Regions from separate parts of the Serratia sp. Sp408 genome, predicted to be linked through region 1. Evidence: predicted binding sites of a transcription regulator. Region 1 holds the regulator's gene; the other holds the start of a gene.
What was found. Region 1 encodes PurR, which represses purine synthesis genes. Its sites were predicted from a motif close to CANGCAAACGTTTGCNTG; they were not measured.

Region 2: a site for PurR is predicted at 6,368-6,385, ahead of AC2AXP_RS05130 (nucleoside-specific channel-forming protein Tsx). Genes of this name have one in related genera too.

The regions. Positions count from the first base shown of each region.
Region 1 is NZ_JBXUFT010000001.1:1,194,477-1,202,583, forward strand. It holds gene punC (purine nucleoside transporter PunC) at 1-773, opposite strand, end outside; gene punR (DNA-binding transcriptional activator PunR) at 896-1,816, shown strand; gene purR (HTH-type transcriptional repressor PurR) at 1,843-2,868, opposite strand; gene cydH (cytochrome bd-I oxidase subunit CydH) at 3,193-3,282, shown strand; gene sodB (superoxide dismutase [Fe]) at 3,356-3,934, opposite strand; gene AC2AXP_RS05695 (C40 family peptidase) at 4,155-4,997, opposite strand; gene AC2AXP_RS05700 (Grx4 family monothiol glutaredoxin) at 5,410-5,754, shown strand; gene rnt (ribonuclease T) at 5,818-6,498, opposite strand; gene gloA (lactoylglutathione lyase) at 6,574-6,981, opposite strand; gene nemA (alkene reductase) at 7,147-8,107, opposite strand, start outside.
Region 2 is NZ_JBXUFT010000001.1:1,074,059-1,082,165, forward strand. It holds gene puuC (aldehyde dehydrogenase PuuC) at 1-227, opposite strand, end outside; gene puuR (HTH-type transcriptional regulator PuuR) at 243-800, opposite strand; gene puuD (gamma-glutamyl-gamma-aminobutyrate hydrolase) at 797-1,564, opposite strand; gene AC2AXP_RS05110 (glutamine synthetase family protein) at 1,802-3,220, shown strand; gene AC2AXP_RS05115 (APC family permease) at 3,350-4,720, shown strand; gene yddG (aromatic amino acid DMT transporter YddG) at 4,929-5,819, shown strand; gene AC2AXP_RS05125 (hypothetical protein) at 5,905-6,177, shown strand; gene AC2AXP_RS05130 (nucleoside-specific channel-forming protein Tsx) at 6,552-7,427, shown strand; gene AC2AXP_RS05135 (hypothetical protein) at 7,478-7,657, opposite strand.

The DNA.
Region 1 (8,107 bases):
CCGAAGCCGCCGAGCAGGAAGGCCAGGGTCTGCGGCACGTAGCTCAGACCGATGTCATTAGGGCTGTAGCCCATGTTGCCAAGAATAAATGGCGAGCCGGTCAGCCAGGCAAAGAAGCCGGCTGAACAGGCGGCGAACACCATGACGTTACCGCCAAACACCGGCGACTTCAGCAGTTGCAGGAAGCCGATACCGTTGTTGTTGGCGGCGGCCGGCGCAAGGCGCGAACTGTCTTTGAGCAGCAGCGTTGGCAACAGCAGCAGGGCGCTGATCGCCAGCAGCACGGCAAAAATGGCGCGCCAGCCCATGTGATTCAGCAGCCAGGCTCCGAGCAACGGCGCCAGCGCTGGCGACAGCGCCACCAGCGGCATGATGGTAGCGAACACGCGATGGGCGGCGCCCTCGCGATAGCGATCGATAACGATCGCCTGCCAGGTGACCGCAGCGGAACAGACGCCGATCGCCTGAATAAAGCGCAATGACCACAGTTGCATCGCGTTATCGGCCCACAGCATGCCCAGACAGCCGATGCCAAATAGCGCCAGTCCCATCAGCAATACCGGCTTGCGGCCGAGACGATCGGAGAGTGGCCCCCAGAGTAATTGAGCAAAGGCAAAACCGGCCAGGAAGATACTGAGGCTGGCGCTGATGGCGCCGGCAGAAATCTGCAATTCTTGCTGCATGGCGCCAAAGGCGGGCAGGTACATATCGGTGGCCAGGTAGCCGAGCATGCTCAGCCCGGCGAGGTAAAACATAAATCCAAAGTTTCGCATGGTATTTCTCGTTGATGCTGTTGTGCAGGTTTTTTTTAGCGTCGCAAGTGTATCTGGCTGGATCTCTGCTTGTGAAACGGTAATATTTGCAAGCTGCTGTTAAAAAAATTGAAGGCAAAGCGATGTGGTCTGAATATTCCCTTGATGTGGTCGACGCCGTGGCGCGTACCGGCAGTTTCAGCGCGGCAGCGCAGGAACTGCATCGCGTGCCGTCAGCGGTGAGTTATACCGTACGTCAGTTGGAGCAGTGGCTGGCGGTGCCGCTGTTTGAACGGCGCCATCGCGACGTGGAGCTGACGCCTGCCGGCGCATTGTTTGTTCAGGAATCGCGCGCTGTCATCAAAAAAATGCTCGACACCCGTCGTCAGTGTCAGCAGGTGGCCAACGGCTGGCGCGGCCAGTTGAAGATCGCCGTCGATATCATCGTCAAACCACAGCGTAGCCGGCAACTGGTGCTGGATTTCTACCGTCATTTCCCGGACGTCGAGTTGCGGGTACAGCCGGAAGTGTTCAACGGCGTGTGGGATGCGCTGGTGGACGGGCGTGCCGATATGGCAATTGGCGCAACGCGCGCGGTGCCGACCGGTGGCGGCTTTGCCTTTCGCGACATGGGTTTTATGAACTGGCTGTGCGTGGTCAGCGCCAGCCATCCGCTGGCGGTTTTGCCCGGCCCGCTGGATGACGATCGGCTGCGGCCATTTCCCTCCCTGGTGCTGGAGGACACCTCACGCACCTTGCCCAAGCGCGTCACCTGGTCTTTGGATAACCAACGGCGGTTGCTGGTACCGGACTGGGTATCGGCGGTGGACTGTTTGCGTGATGGCTTGTGCGTCGGCATGGTGCCGGCACATCGCGTATTGCCGTTGATTGAGCAGGGGGAACTGGTGGCGTTGCAACTGCCTGAACCGTTCCCGCCCAGCGCCTGTTGCCTGACCTGGCAGCAGAACGCGCAGTCGCCGGCGATGGCGTGGTTGCTGGATTATCTCGGCGACAGTGAAACGCTGAATCAGGAATGGTTGAGCGAGGTGATATTGCCGGAGTAGCGCAATCGCGCCCCCCGGCCGGTGCTTTAGCGGCGGTAATCGACGAACGGGCCGTCGGCGACCGAGCGGCGTTCGATCAATTTGGGGTGTACTTCAATGACCTGCGATTCTTCGCGTTTGCTGATGATGCGATCCAGCAGCATGGTAAATGCCATTTCACCAAGACGCTCTTTTGGCTGATGGATAGTGGTCAGCGCCGGGGTGAAGTAACGCGCGTTGCGTACATTGTCATAACCGATCACTGAAATATCCTGCGGCACGCGCAACCCGAGCTCGTCGGCAGCGCAGATTGCGCCCATGGCCATAATGTCGCCGCCGCAGAACACGGCGGTCGGGCGCTGTTTTTGCGACAGGATCTGGTGCATGGCCTTATAACCGGACTCCGGCTCGAAGTCGCCCTGGACAATCCACTGGTCACGGATGTCGATATTGGCTTCCTGCAATGCCTTGAGGAAACCCTGATGACGGCCGCCGCCGGTGTTGCGCGACAGTTGCCCGGGAATGGCGCCGATGTCGCGGTGGCCACGTTCAATCAGATAACGGCCTGCCAGATAGCCACCTTCGAAGGCATTGTCGATGATGGTGTCGGTGAAGTCACCGCGCGCGGCGCCCCAGTCCATCACCACCATCGGGATGTTGCGATAATCTTCCAGCATGCCGAGCAGTTGGTCAGGATATTCGGAGCACATCACCAGCAGGCCGTCGACGCGTTTTTGCGCCAGCATCGCCAGATAGGCGCGCTGTTTGTCCAGATTGTTATGCGAGTTGCACAGAATCAGCGTGTAGCCCTTGCTGTAACAGCTGTTTTCCACCGCTTCAATCACTTCAGCGAAATAGGGCGCTTCGCTGGAGGTTGCCAGCAGGCCAATGGATTTGGTGTGATTGACCTTCAAACTGCGAGCAACGGCGCTTGGGGAATAATGCAGCTCTTTAATGGCAGCCCAAACGGCCGCCTTGGTCTCTTCGGCGACGAAACGGGTCTTATTGATGACGTGCGAAACGGTGGTGGTGGAAACGCCCGCGCGTTTGGCCACATCTTTAATCGTTGCCATGTAAAGAATGACTCCTAAACCCACATGTATTTAGCATGTAAGCATGTTGTTAATCGTTTGCCTACGCAGATCCTTCTCCAGAGTCACGAAAACTTGGTTTTTAGTGTGGAAGTCGTCAGCCACTTGACCTGGAGGGACTCAATTGCCGGTGCGCAGCAGTGAACTGCGAATTTTGTCGCATATTGAGCAAAAGTGGAAGTGCTAATCAACATTATAAGCGTGGAATGATAACAAGATTTTATTGGGGAACTGTGGGAAAATGATTTGACGCACCAATACTGTGGATTTTATGCTTGGCGCAGATTATCTGATAAGGAGTTTTTGATGGATACCGATTTAAAAATGTCTTTGTTCACCACCCTGGGTGCATTGGCGATGATTATTGCCTTCAGCTTCACTGCCGCATTGAACTGAATCCTGACTTAATCAATAAAGGCGCAGCTCAATATGAACTGCGCCTTTTTATTTATTGCCGCGTATTGGCCAATTACGCCAGGTTTTCCGCTACGAACGCCCAGTTCACCAGCGCCCAGAAGTTTTCCAGATAGTTCGGCCGCGCATTGCGGTAGTCGATATAATAAGCGTGCTCCCACACGTCTACCGTCAGCAGCGGCTTGTCCTCGCCGGTCAGCGGGGTGGCTGCATTCGAGGTATTAACGATAGCCAGCGAACCGTCGCTTTTCTTTACCAGCCAGGTCCAGCCGGCGCCAAAATTGCCTACCGCTGATTGTGTGAACGCCTGCTTGAACTTATCGAAGCTACCGAAGGCCCGATTGATTGCTTCTGCCAGTTTACCGTTTGGCTCACCGCCGCCCTGTGGCGACAGGCAATGCCAGTAAAAGGTGTGGTTCCACACCTGCGCGGCGTTGTTGAAGATGCCGCCGCTGGCGGTTTTAACGATCTCTTCCAATGATTTGTCTTGAAACTCGCTGCCGTCGATCAGCGCATTCAGGTTAACCACATAAGCGTTGTGATGTTTACCATAGTGGTATTCCAGCGTTTCTGCCGAGATATGCGGTTCAAGCGCATCTTTGGCATACGGTAGAGCAGGTAGTGTAAACGACATTGCTTTCTCCTTCTTTTATATGGCGCCAATCTGGCGTTCCCATCCGGGGACTTTGGCGAACGAATCGCCAGTAACCACTCTTTTTTAGAGGTTATTAATGGTAGCAATTTCCCGACAGGAAAAGGAGTTAAAGCGTGCTAAATCGGGGCAAAAGAGTTATGGCAAGAGAGAAGGGAACGGCACGATGGCGGCCGGGCGAGGCCGCCATCGTCTTGTTGCGTCAGCGAATGGTTTTTGGCGTCATCACGCGGCGGGCACCGACGTAATGATTTTGCCAGTAATCATTATCAAGCTGGCTGATGCGGATTTCCTCCCCGGTGCGCGGCGACTGGATAAATTTGCCGTTGCCCAGATAAACCCCCACATGGTCAGCCGCGCCGCGGTTATTTATGCGAAAGAACACCAGGTCTCCGCTTTCGAGTTCGTTCTTCTTGATCGGCGCCGCATCCCGCAGGTGGAACATTTCATTGGCGGTGCGCGGCATCTTGATTTTCATCACGTCCTTATAGGCGTAATAAATCAGTCCACTACAATCAAAGCCGGTGCGTGGTGAAGTACCGCCCCAGCGGTAGGGTTTGCCCATCTGGTTCATCAGTTTGGCCATCGCGGTCTGTTTGGCGTGCTGATAACGTTTTTTATGCGCAGCGCTGAGTTTTAGCGGTTTTTCATCATGCAGCAGATTTTCGTTACGCAGCCGCTTGGTGGTGGCCAAACCCGCAGTGCGGTGGCGACCATAACCTTTTTTATAGCCTTTCTTCGGCGGCGTAACGCGAATTTTGGCAACCTGCGTGGTTTTACGCGACGATTTAATTCGACTGGTCTTCTTTGCCGTTTTTATGGTCGATGTTTTGCGGGTTTTTAACGCGGTCGTCTTTTGCGGTGTAGTGACTTTGGCTTTCTTGGCCGCCTTGAGCGCTTTCTTTTTCTTGCGATCGTCCGGGCGTGCCTCATTAACATGGGTTTTACGCTGCTCAGCGGCAACGCGAGCCTGTGGCGCGGCATGCGCCAGATTGAGAAACAGCTGTGTAAACAACAGCACAAAGAGCGTAATAATTAAACGCATGTTGACGTTACCAACCTTGGCCCCGAAACAAACTACGAAAGAATGACAGTATTCCCCAAATACGCCATATAAAACAGCGGAGAACCTATAAATAATAATCCATATTGTGAGAAAACGTTAATGGCATTTTTAATCAACGCAAAAAACGCTGCCGAATGGATGAAAAATGGTCTGCGACGCGACTGGCTGGGGATTAAAGCTGCAGCACTTGGCAAAATATATTAGTGAAATGGTCAGATTAAAAATGTTATTCTGAGTGTATGTTTGATCGAAATGGCGTTGCCGACGCTGCGCGGTCGGTGCTGGCAGAATGTCCTTGCAAAAGATGGCGTTTTTTTGCCAGCCGCCCAGCCGCTACAATAGCGGATGTGATGCATGTTGTAGCCCTGAGATGGCTTGAGGAAGCAATAAAATGACGACGATTGAAAAAGTTCAGCAACAAATCGCTGAGAACCCGATTCTGCTGTACATGAAGGGTTCACCAAAATTGCCAAGCTGCGGCTTCTCCGCTCAGGCCGTTCAGGCGTTGTCTGCCTGTGGCGAGCGTTTTGCCTACGTTGATATTCTGCAAAACCCCGACATCCGTGCCGAACTGCCGAAATACGCCAACTGGCCAACCTTCCCACAGCTGTGGGTGGACGGCGAACTGGTTGGCGGTTGCGATATCATCATCGAAATGTATCAGCGTGGTGAGTTGCAGCAGTTGATCAAGGAAACGGCAGAAAAATACAAAGAGCAGGAAGACCAGCAGCCATAACGGCGGTTTCCTGTAATGACAACGGGCGGCGTATATCACATACGCCGCCCGTTTTTTTATCGCTCAGTCAACGTTGCCGACGGCCAGCGGCCAGCCGCCGAGGCGTTTCCAGCGATTGACCAGCTCGCAGAACAGCAGGGCGGTTTGTTCGGTATCGTACAGTGCGGAGTGTGCCTGGCTGCTGTCAAACGCCATGCCGGCGGCGATACAGGCTTTGGCCAGCACGGTTTGCCCGAGCACCAGCCCGCTTAGCGCAGCGGTATCAAAGGTGGCAAACGGATGGAACGGATTGCGTTTCAATCCGGCGCGTTCTGCGGCGGCCATCAGGAAACTGTGATCGAAGTTGGCGTTGTGCGCCACGATAATCGCCCGGTTGCAGCCCTGATCTTTAATGCCCTTGCGCACAGCCTTGAAAATGGCGTGCAGCGCATCGTATTCGCTGACCGCACCGCGCAGCGGGTTATGCGGATCGATACCGTTGAAGGCCAGCGCTTCAGGTTGCAGGTTGGCGCCTTCGAACGGTTCAACGTGGAAATGCAGCGTTTCGTCCTGCTGCAGCCAGCCGTCCTGGTCCATTTTCAGCGTGACGGCGGCTATTTCCAGCAGCGCGTCGGTGCGGGCGTTGAAGCCGGCGGTTTCGATATCTATTACTACGGGATAAAACCCACGAAAACGACCACACAGGGCGTTAAGATCACTTTTTTCGGCCATCAGTTTCTTATCTTCATCGAATGCAGCGCGCATTATGACAAATTTTGTGCCGCCTTGCAGGCGGTTATCATTCCTGGATAAAAAAGGGCGCGGTAAGCGCCCTGAAACTCAGTTGCCGAGGCCGTGACCGGCGTGCTTGTTTTCGATCAGCTCGATTTTATAACCGTCTGGATCTTCAACGAAGGCGATGACCGTGGTGCCGCCTTTAACCGGGCCAGCTTCGCGGGTCACGTTGCCGCCGACGTGGCGAATGTTGTCACAGGTGGCGGCAACGTCATCAACGCCCAGCGCCAGGTGGCCGAACGCGCTACCCATTTCGTAGCTGTCGACGCCCCAGTTATAGGTCAGTTCAATCACGGCGCCTTCGCTTTCATCGGTATAGCCGACAAACGCCAGCGAGTATTTGTATTCGGTATTTTCGCTGGTACGCAGCAAGCGCATGCCTAATACCTTGGTGTAGAAGTCGATGGAGCGTTGCAGATCGCCGACACGCAGCATGGTATGGAGTAAGCGCATAATTTCCTCTGATTGCAGGTTTTGCCGTGCTTGGCGGCAGATAGTGTGAAGCAAAAAACAGTATAGCGTTGTCGTATAAGGGAATTCAATGAGGGGGCCGGTATAACGACGTGGCGCATTGATTGGCGCGCGGTCGGCAGATTCACCGACCACGCGCGTGGTCACTTACAGCGTTGGGTAATCGGTATAACCTTGCGCACCGCCGCCGTAGAAGGTTTCCGGCTGCGGTTCATTCAGCGGCGCGTTCTGTTGCAGACGTTCCGCCAGATCCGGGTTGGCGATGTAGGCGCGGCCAAACGCCACCGCGTCGATAAAGCCTTTTTCGATCAGGGTTTCGGCTTTTTCGGCGCTGTAGGCACCGGCACCGACGATCACCCCTTTGAAGCGGGCGCGCACCGCATCGCGGAAGGCATCGGAATACGGTTTGCCGCCGGCCCAATCCGGTTCGGAAATATGCAGGAAGGCAATATTGCGCTTGTTCAGCTCTTCTACCAGGTACAATGCCGCTTCTTCCTGATCTTCGCCATTATCCAGCCCGTTGAACGGACCGAGCGGTGAAATGCGGATGCCGACGTGCTCGGCGCCCCATTCATTGATGCTGGCGTCAACCACTTCCAGCGTCAGGCGGGTACGGTTTTCGATGCTGCCGCCGTATTGGTCGGTACGCTGATTGGAGGCCGGCGCCATAAATTGATGCAGCAGATAGCCATGCGCCGCGTGCAGTTCAATGTAGTCGAAGCCGGCTTCGCGCGCATTGGCGGTGGCCTGGCGGAAGTCGTTGACGATGCCGGGGATCTCGGCGGTTTCCAGCGCGCGCGGCGTTGAAGTCGGCACGCGTACCCAGGCGCCGGTTTCGTCACGCACGGTAGTCCGGGTGTCGGCATTGATCGCCGAAGGCGCAACCGGCGCCTGTTGGCCAGGTTGCAGACTGTCGTGGGAAATGCGACCTACGTGCCACAGCTGTACGGCGATATGGCCGTTTTTATCATGCACCGCCTGGGTAATTTTTTTCCACGCAGCGATCTGCTCCGGGGTGTGCAGCCCCGGCGCGCCGGCATAACCTTTCGCCTGGAAAGAAATTTGGGTCGCTTCGGTGATCACCAGACCAGCGCCGGCGCGTTGCGCA
Region 2 (8,107 bases), 120 kb from region 1:
GACCAGTCACCACGCTCGAATGCCTCACGCGCGGCGCGTACCGCCAGGTCGACATCGACGCCGGTTGCGCGAGCGACCTGTGTCAGCTCGCGTTGCCCGGCGGGATCGTCCACCGCAAAGGTACCGCCCTCGGCGGCGGGCAGATAACGGCCATTGATAAACAGTCGATTCTCAATCTTCAGGGCCTGCGCCCGCTGTTGCCAGTATTGCTGATGATGGAAATCCATACCTTGCTCCGTTAATCAGAATGTGGTCGGCGTGTGGGCGCTGACAATGCGACAAATGCGCGCCGAAGTGTTGCTGAAACTGTGGGGAATACCGGTGTTGATGGCGTAACTCTGGCCGGCGGCCAACGCGTAAGTCTGACCGTTGACCAACAGCATCACTTCGCCCTCCAGCAGGGTGCCGATCTCTTCCCCCTGATGCTTGATGCGTTCGCCGGTGGTGGTGCCCGGCTCATAGGTTTCGATCATCATGGCCAGCGTACGATTGGGGTCGCCGTTATGAATCAACTTCATCGATACCCCCTGACTGCCGATTTCGATCAAATCTGCTTGCTCAATCACAATTTGCGGCTCCGCAGGTTTGTCGGGCTCGGCGAAAAACGCTGACAACGACAGTCCGTACACCGTCAGCAGCTTTTGCAGCGTACTGATGGCCGGACTGACCTTGTCCTGCTCGATAGTGCTGATGGCGCTGTGGGTTAATCCAGACAGTTCGGCCACGCGGCGCTGCGACAAACCTAACTGCTGACGGATCTGCGACAGGCGTTTCCCCGGAGCCAAGCTGGCATTGCTCATTGGCGCTGTTCCTTTTCCTGGTGGTAGCGGCGGCATGCCGCGATGAAACCTTCAAACAGCAGGCGCGACAGCGCGTATTCATCGCTGTTCCACTCTGGATGCCACTGCACGCCGAGGGCAAATGGCCGATCGCGTACGCTGATGGCTTCCACCAATCCGTCGGCGGCATGCGCTTCAATACGTATGCCGGCGCCAAGGGTCTTGGCACCCTGGCCATGCAGCGAGTTGACCCAAAAGCGGTTGCAATCCGGGATCAGTTGCGAAAGCAGCCCGCCGTCTGCGACGATGACTTCGTGCGCCGGGGCATATTGCTGTTCCAGCGGCAGATCGTGATCTTCTCGGTGTTCCAACAGCTCGGGGCGTTCGTACAGGCGACGGCGCAGGGTACCTTCGGTGGCTACCACCATTTCCTGCATGCCCCGGCAAATGGCGAAAAGGGGAATGCGCCTGTCCAGCGCCAGGCGGATCAGCGCCAGGCTCAGTTCATCACGCCCAGGATCGGCGTCAGGCTCATCGCCGTTTTCACCATAAAGGTGCGGCTGCACATTGCTGGGGCTGCCAGGCAGCATCACGCCGTCCAGGTATGGCAGCAGATTTTCCAGCAAATCCGGTTCTGCCAGCGCGTGTGGCAGGGCGATCGGTAATCCGCCGGCGGCGAGTACCGCATTCAGGTACTTTTCTTGCAAGGTCTGTGTCGGATGTTGGTTTAGCCTATGGCGGCACATCACGACGCCGACGATCGGCCTGTTAAATATATTGCCCATGATATCCTCTTGGTATGTTCGAAATTATGAACGAAACACGTCTTTGCTGGCTTTTTTGTTCAATATTTAATAAATCTAGCAGTGGGTAGCCTAATATTCAAACCAAAAGTAACACTTGCAAAACAATTTTGTTGCATCTATGTTTCATTGGTGGACATTATATTGAGCATCCTGGTCGAAAACATCGACCGCAGACAGTAGTGAAAACCACTGAGCAAACATAACGGCGGGTGACCCATGCAGACCAACATCGTAGAAGTGGAAAACTTTGTTCAACACAATGAAGAAAGGCGAAGTAGCATGTTCCAGCGCGAGGTGAACAAATACCTGGAACGCTATCCGTTAACCCAGCACATTGACGTGTTGCTGACCGATCTGAACGGCAGTTTCCGTGGCAAGCGTATTCCGCTAGCTGGCTTGAACAAGCTGGAGAAGGGCTGTTACTTCCCGGCTTCGGTATTCGCGATGGACATCCTGGGCAATGTGGTCGAAGAGGCCGGGTTGGGGCAGGAACTGGGCGAGCCGGATCATATCTGCGTTCCGGTGCCGGGTAGTCTGACGCCGTCGGCGGCGGACCCGCAGTATATCGGTCAGGTGTTGCTCACCATGCTGGATGAAGATGGCACTCCCTTTGACGTTGAACCGCGCAATGTGCTGAACCGTGTATGGCAGCGCTTGCGGCAGCGCGGGTTGTCTCCCGTGGTAGCGGTAGAGTTGGAGTTCTATCTCATCGATCGCCAGCGCGACGCCGAAGGCTATCTACAACCGCCTTGTGCGCCGGGCACCCAGGAACGCAACACCCAGAGTCAGGTGTATTCGGTCGATAACCTTAATCATTTTGCCGATGTGCTGAGTGACATCGACGAGCTGGCGCGCCTGCAAGGCATTCCGGCGGACGGCGCGGTGGCCGAAGCGTCGCCTGGGCAGTTCGAAGTCAACCTGCATCATACCGGCGACGTGCTGCAAGCCTGCGACCATGCGTTGGCCTTGAAACGCCTGATCCGCATGGTGGCTGAAAACCACAACATGCACGCCACCTTTATGGCCAAACCCTATGAAGAGCACGCCGGCAGCGGCATGCATATCCACATCAGCATGCTGGACAATGAGGGAAATAACGTATTTTCCGACGCCGATGGTGAAGATTCTGCGCTATTGAAACAGGCGCTGGCGGGCATGATCGCGCTGATGCCGGCGTCGATGGCGCTGCTGGCACCGAACGTCAACGCCTATCGGCGTTTTCAGCCGGGCATGTATGTGCCGATCCAGGCGTCGTGGGGGCATAATAACCGCACCGTGGCGCTGCGCATTCCCTGCGGCGATCGCGACAGTCATCGGGTGGAATACCGGGTGGCTGGCGCTGACGCCAACCCCTATCTGGTGATGGCGGCCGTGCTGGCCGGCATCGTATATGGATTGGACACTCCGCTGTCCTTACCGGAGCCGGTAACCGGCAACGGACTGGAGCAGGAAGGGTTGCCGTTCCCGATCCGCCAGAGCGACGCGCTGTACGAGTTTGAGCATCAGCCGGTGTTGCATCGTTTGCTCGGCGAGCGCTTCACTCACGTTTACCTGGCCTGCAAAACCGATGAATTGGTGCAGTTTGAACGCCTGATCACCGAAACCGAAATTGAGTGGATGCTGAAAAACGCCTGATTCCGCCCATTCACTCCCTCGCGCGCGTCAGGCGTATTTTGTCGGCTATCCTGTGGCCCGGCGAGGCTGCGCGCTGCGGTTAACCATTTCTTCCAATTGAGCGTACAGGACGCTGGTGAGGAAATTCCCATGACAACAAATGTCATCGATGGTAATGACGCGGATAAGCCGCAATTGCGCAAGTCGCTCAAGCTGTGGCAAGTGGTGATGATGGGCCTGGCCTATCTGACTCCGATGACGGTTTTTGACACTTTCGGCATCGTTTCCGGCGTCACCGACGGCCATGTACCGGCGTCCTATCTGTTTGCGTTGGCTGGCGTGCTGTTTACCGCCATCAGCTACGGCAAACTGGTACGCCAGTTTCCGACCGCCGGCTCGGCGTATACCTATGCACAAAAGGCGATTAATCCGCACGTCGGCTTTCTGGTCGGCTGGTCTTCGCTGCTGGACTATCTGTTCCTGCCGATGATCAATACGCTGTTGGCGAAAATCTACCTCACCGCGCTGTTTCCCGAGGTTCCCCCGTGGGTCTGGGTGGTCGGTTTCGTGTTCATCATGACGGCGATCAATCTGAAGAGCGTCAACGTGGTCGCCAACTTCAATACCCTGTTCGTTCTGGCGCAGATCATGATCATCGTGGTGTTCATTTTTCTGGTGGTTCAGGGTCTACAGCGCGGTGAAGGGCTGGGAACGGTGTGGAGCCTGCAACCGTTCGTCAGTGAGAACGCCCACCTGTTGCCGATTATCACCGGCGCCACCATTTTGTGTTTTTCCTTTCTCGGTTTTGACGCGGTCACCACGCTGAGCGAGGAAACGCCCAATGCAGCCAAAGTGATCCCGCGCGCCATTTTCCTGACGGCGCTGTACGGCGGAGTGATTTTCATCAGCGTTTCGTTCTTTATCCAGCTGTTTTTCCCCACGATCGAACGTTTCAAACAGCCGGATGCGGCACTGCCGGAAATAGCGCTGTACGTGGGCGGCAAGCTGTTCCAGTCGATTTTCCTGTGCACTACCTTTATCAATACCCTGGCGTCCGGTCTGGCATCCCATGCCAGCGTGTCGCGCTTGCTGTACGTCATGGGGCGTGACAACGTGTTCCCGGAAAAACTGTTCGGTTACATTCATCCGAAATGGCGCACCCCGACGCTGAACGTGCTGATGGTCGGTGCCGTGGCGCTGTCTGCGTTGTCCTTTGATCTGGTGACCGCCACTGCGCTGATCAACTTTGGTGCCTTGGTGGCGTTTACCTTCGTTAACCTGTCGGTGATCAGTCATTTCTTTATTCGCGAAGGGCGCAACAAAACCTGGAAGGATCGCGTCCATTTCCTGATTTTGCCGCTGGTCGGTGCGCTGACGGTTGGCGTGCTGTGGCTGAATCTGGAAAAGAGCTCGCTGACCATGGGGTTGTGCTGGGCGGCTCTGGGCTTTGCCTATCTGGTATACCTCACCCGGCGTTTCCGCCAGCCACCACCGCAGTTCGAACGCCAAACCCAACAGTGACGCTGTCACATTACCAGGCGTGCAGCGGTCTCACAGCGTAATCGGGGCGTTGTCGGAAAATCTGGCTGCCTTGACGCTGTGTTGTCCGGCGCTCTGACTCTACGGGTGATTTGCCGAAACGGGGAGCCGATCTCCGTTTCACTTTTATTCTTCTCTGCGCCGTTGTACAGTCAAACGCTGGTTGAAATGAATTCATTGGAAGAGTCAAATGCCTGCGATCTCCACGACTTACCGCGCCACGCTGATGGGATTATTGGCGATTGTCCTGTGGAGCAGCGTCGTCGGCCTGATTCGCAGCGTCAGCGAAGCGCTGGGGCCGATTGGCGGCGCGGCGATGATCTACAGCGTGGGAGCGATTTTCCTGGTGGTGGTGATGGGGCTGCCCAGACTAAACCATTTTCCCAAACCCTACTTATTGCTCGGCAGCCTGCTGTTCGTCACTTATGAGATCTGTCTTTCCTTGTCACTGGGTTACGCCAACAACCGGCTGCAGGCGATCGAACTTGGCATGATCAACTACCTGTGGCCGAGCCTGACGGTATTAATGGCCATTGTGTTCAACGGCCAAAAAGCCACGCTGTGGGTGATCCCAGGGCTATTGCTGGCGTTGCTGGGCATTGGGTGGATCATGAGCGGCGAGGGGGGCTGGTCGCCGGCGCAAATGCTGGCAAACGTTCACAGTAACCCGCTCAGTTATTGCCTGGCGTTCAGCGGCGCGGTTATCTGGGCGGTTTATTGTAACGTCACCCGGCGTATTGCCCAGGGTCATAACGGCGTGGTGGTGTTCATTACCCTGACGGCGCTGGTACTGTGGCTGCAATATGCCTTCAGCAATGAATCGGCCTTGCATTTCACGCTGCCGGTCACCGCGACGCTGCTGTGCGCCGGCATGGCGATGGGGACCGGCTATGCGGCATGGAATGTCGGCATCTTGCGGGGCAACATGACGTTATTGGCCACGGCGTCGTATTTTACCCCGGTGTTGTCCTCGGTATTTGCTGCGCTATTGCTCAGCACCGCACTGACGGTGAGCTTTTGGCAAGGCGTGGTGATGGTGATTTTGGGCTCGCTGATATGCTGGCGAGCAACTCGCGGATAAGTGCAGATATTTGATACGGCTCCCTGCGTCAGGCCTGAAATCAGCTAAGCTCAAATTACGTCTTCTGTCAGAAGGAACGTGAACCATGAGAAGCGATGTGCAGTTTATTCAGCAGCCCATTATCGACGATCAGAACTTCGGCCGGGGCGATACGGTGCGGCTCACCACCGCCAACCTGCGCCACGAATATCAGCTTGACGTCAGTATCTTGCGTCGCGAAGACAAGCGCATTATTGGTACGGTGATCGCTGCCGCGCCGAAAACGGATATCCCACCCAAAGAGTGGGAAATTGCACGTGGCGAAGAAGTGGTGTTTCGCGCCGACAATATTGCCAAAGCGGTTCCAGGCGCCCGTTGAGTTAGTCAGTTTTACCCCCCTCGCTCCCCATCTCTGCCGGCTGCGCGCCGGCATCTTCCGTCAAAAAATGTAACCTGGACGATAGCCGGCTGTTGGTGGAATTGGGCACGAATCCTGCATAAAAAACGTCCGCTCATGACAAAAATCACAGCGATTGTGAATTTGCATGAAACATAATTTGACAAATGTGAACGCAATCGATTACCTATTCGCGAAATGGGTGACTGGATCACAGATTATTACACTCGGTGATTTCTATAATGCGCGCGGTGAATGTGCATTGATTCACCGTTGGTTACGCCAGGTGTCATTCAGACTCATTTGTCATTTTTTCTAACGGGCAGGAAATGGCCCTTTAAGCATGTGGTAATAAAATGAAAAAAATAGCTCTCGCAGCAGGTGTGCTTCTCGCAGCATCGTACAGTGCATCATCAATGGCTGATAGCAAAGACAGTCAATACGTTTCAGATTGGTGGCATCAGAGCGTGAACGTGGTAGGGAGCTACCATACTCGCTTCGGACCGCAGTTGAACAACGATGTCTATCTGGAATACGAAGCCTTCGCCAAACACGAATGGTTTGATTTCTATGGCTACGTCGACGTGCCGAAATTCTTTGGCGTGGGCAATACGCCGGATCGCGGTATCTGGGACAAAGGTTCACCGCTGTTTATGGAAATCGAGCCGCGCTTTTCCATCGACAAGCTGACCGGCGCCGATCTCAGCTTCGGGCCGTTTAAAGAATGGTATTTCGCCAACAACTACATCTATGACATGGGACGCAACGATTCATCTCGCCAGAGCACCTGGTATATGGGTCTGGGTACCGACATCGATACCGGTCTGCCAATGAGCCTGTCGATGAACATTTATGCCAAATACCAATGGCAGAACTACGGTGCCGCCAACCAGAACAGCTGGGATGGTTACCGCTTCAAGGTGAAATATTTTGTGCCGTTGACCCAGCTATGGGGCGGTAATCTGAATTACATCGGCTTTACCAACTTTGATTTTGGCTCCGATCTGGGCAAGGACGATTTCACCGTCAACGGCCGTCAGGCACGCACCAGCAATTCCATTGCATCCAGCCATATCCTGGCGCTGAACTACGATCACTGGCATTACTCGGTAGTTGCACGTTATTTCCATAACGGCGGTCAATGGCAAGATGGCGTAGATATCGGCACGCCGCAAGGGCCAATCAAGTCTACCGGCTGGGGTTACTATCTGGTGGTTGGTTACAATTTCTGATTGTGGCACTGAATATAAAAAACCCCGCATCGACGGGGTTTTTTATGGCATCACTGCATGACTTCGACAGGCAGGTGCTTAACCGGCATAACCAGTCGTCCCTTGATGACATAGCATTCGTTGTCGATCCAGCGGCGGATCTGATCGCTGCTTACGCCTTCCGCCTGCGCGTAGCGGTGAAGATCGCCGTTAAAATGCAGAGTGATGTATTCCATGAGGGTCATTTGCATTACTTTTGCTCCTGAACGCCCACCCGTTGCCAACCTGGCCACCGTGGGAGGTTAAGGTTTCTCAGCCGTCAAATTTAAGATATTAACCACGAAATCTCAACATAAAGCACCAGTTTGGTGCGGACGCGGCCAAAAGAGAAAAAGAGTCCCGCACCAAGCGGCGGGAAAGAGACGTGTCTTATCCTGTTTGGATCACATGAAAATTTGAGGCGTGACGAAAAAGAGCATGCTAACTCTTTTTTGTTACCTGACCAAAGTACGGCATCGCTTATTACGTCGCAAGAAAAATCTTAGGTAAACGCTCAGTAAAACCGAATGGTTATGCATTATATATTGCTGGTGGCGATCGCCACGGCAGTGTGCCCAGCGACCCACGGAGCAGGGGGAAACAATATAAGAGTTTTCCGTATACTTTATAGGGTAAACTACACTTATAGTAATCTCAGTTCC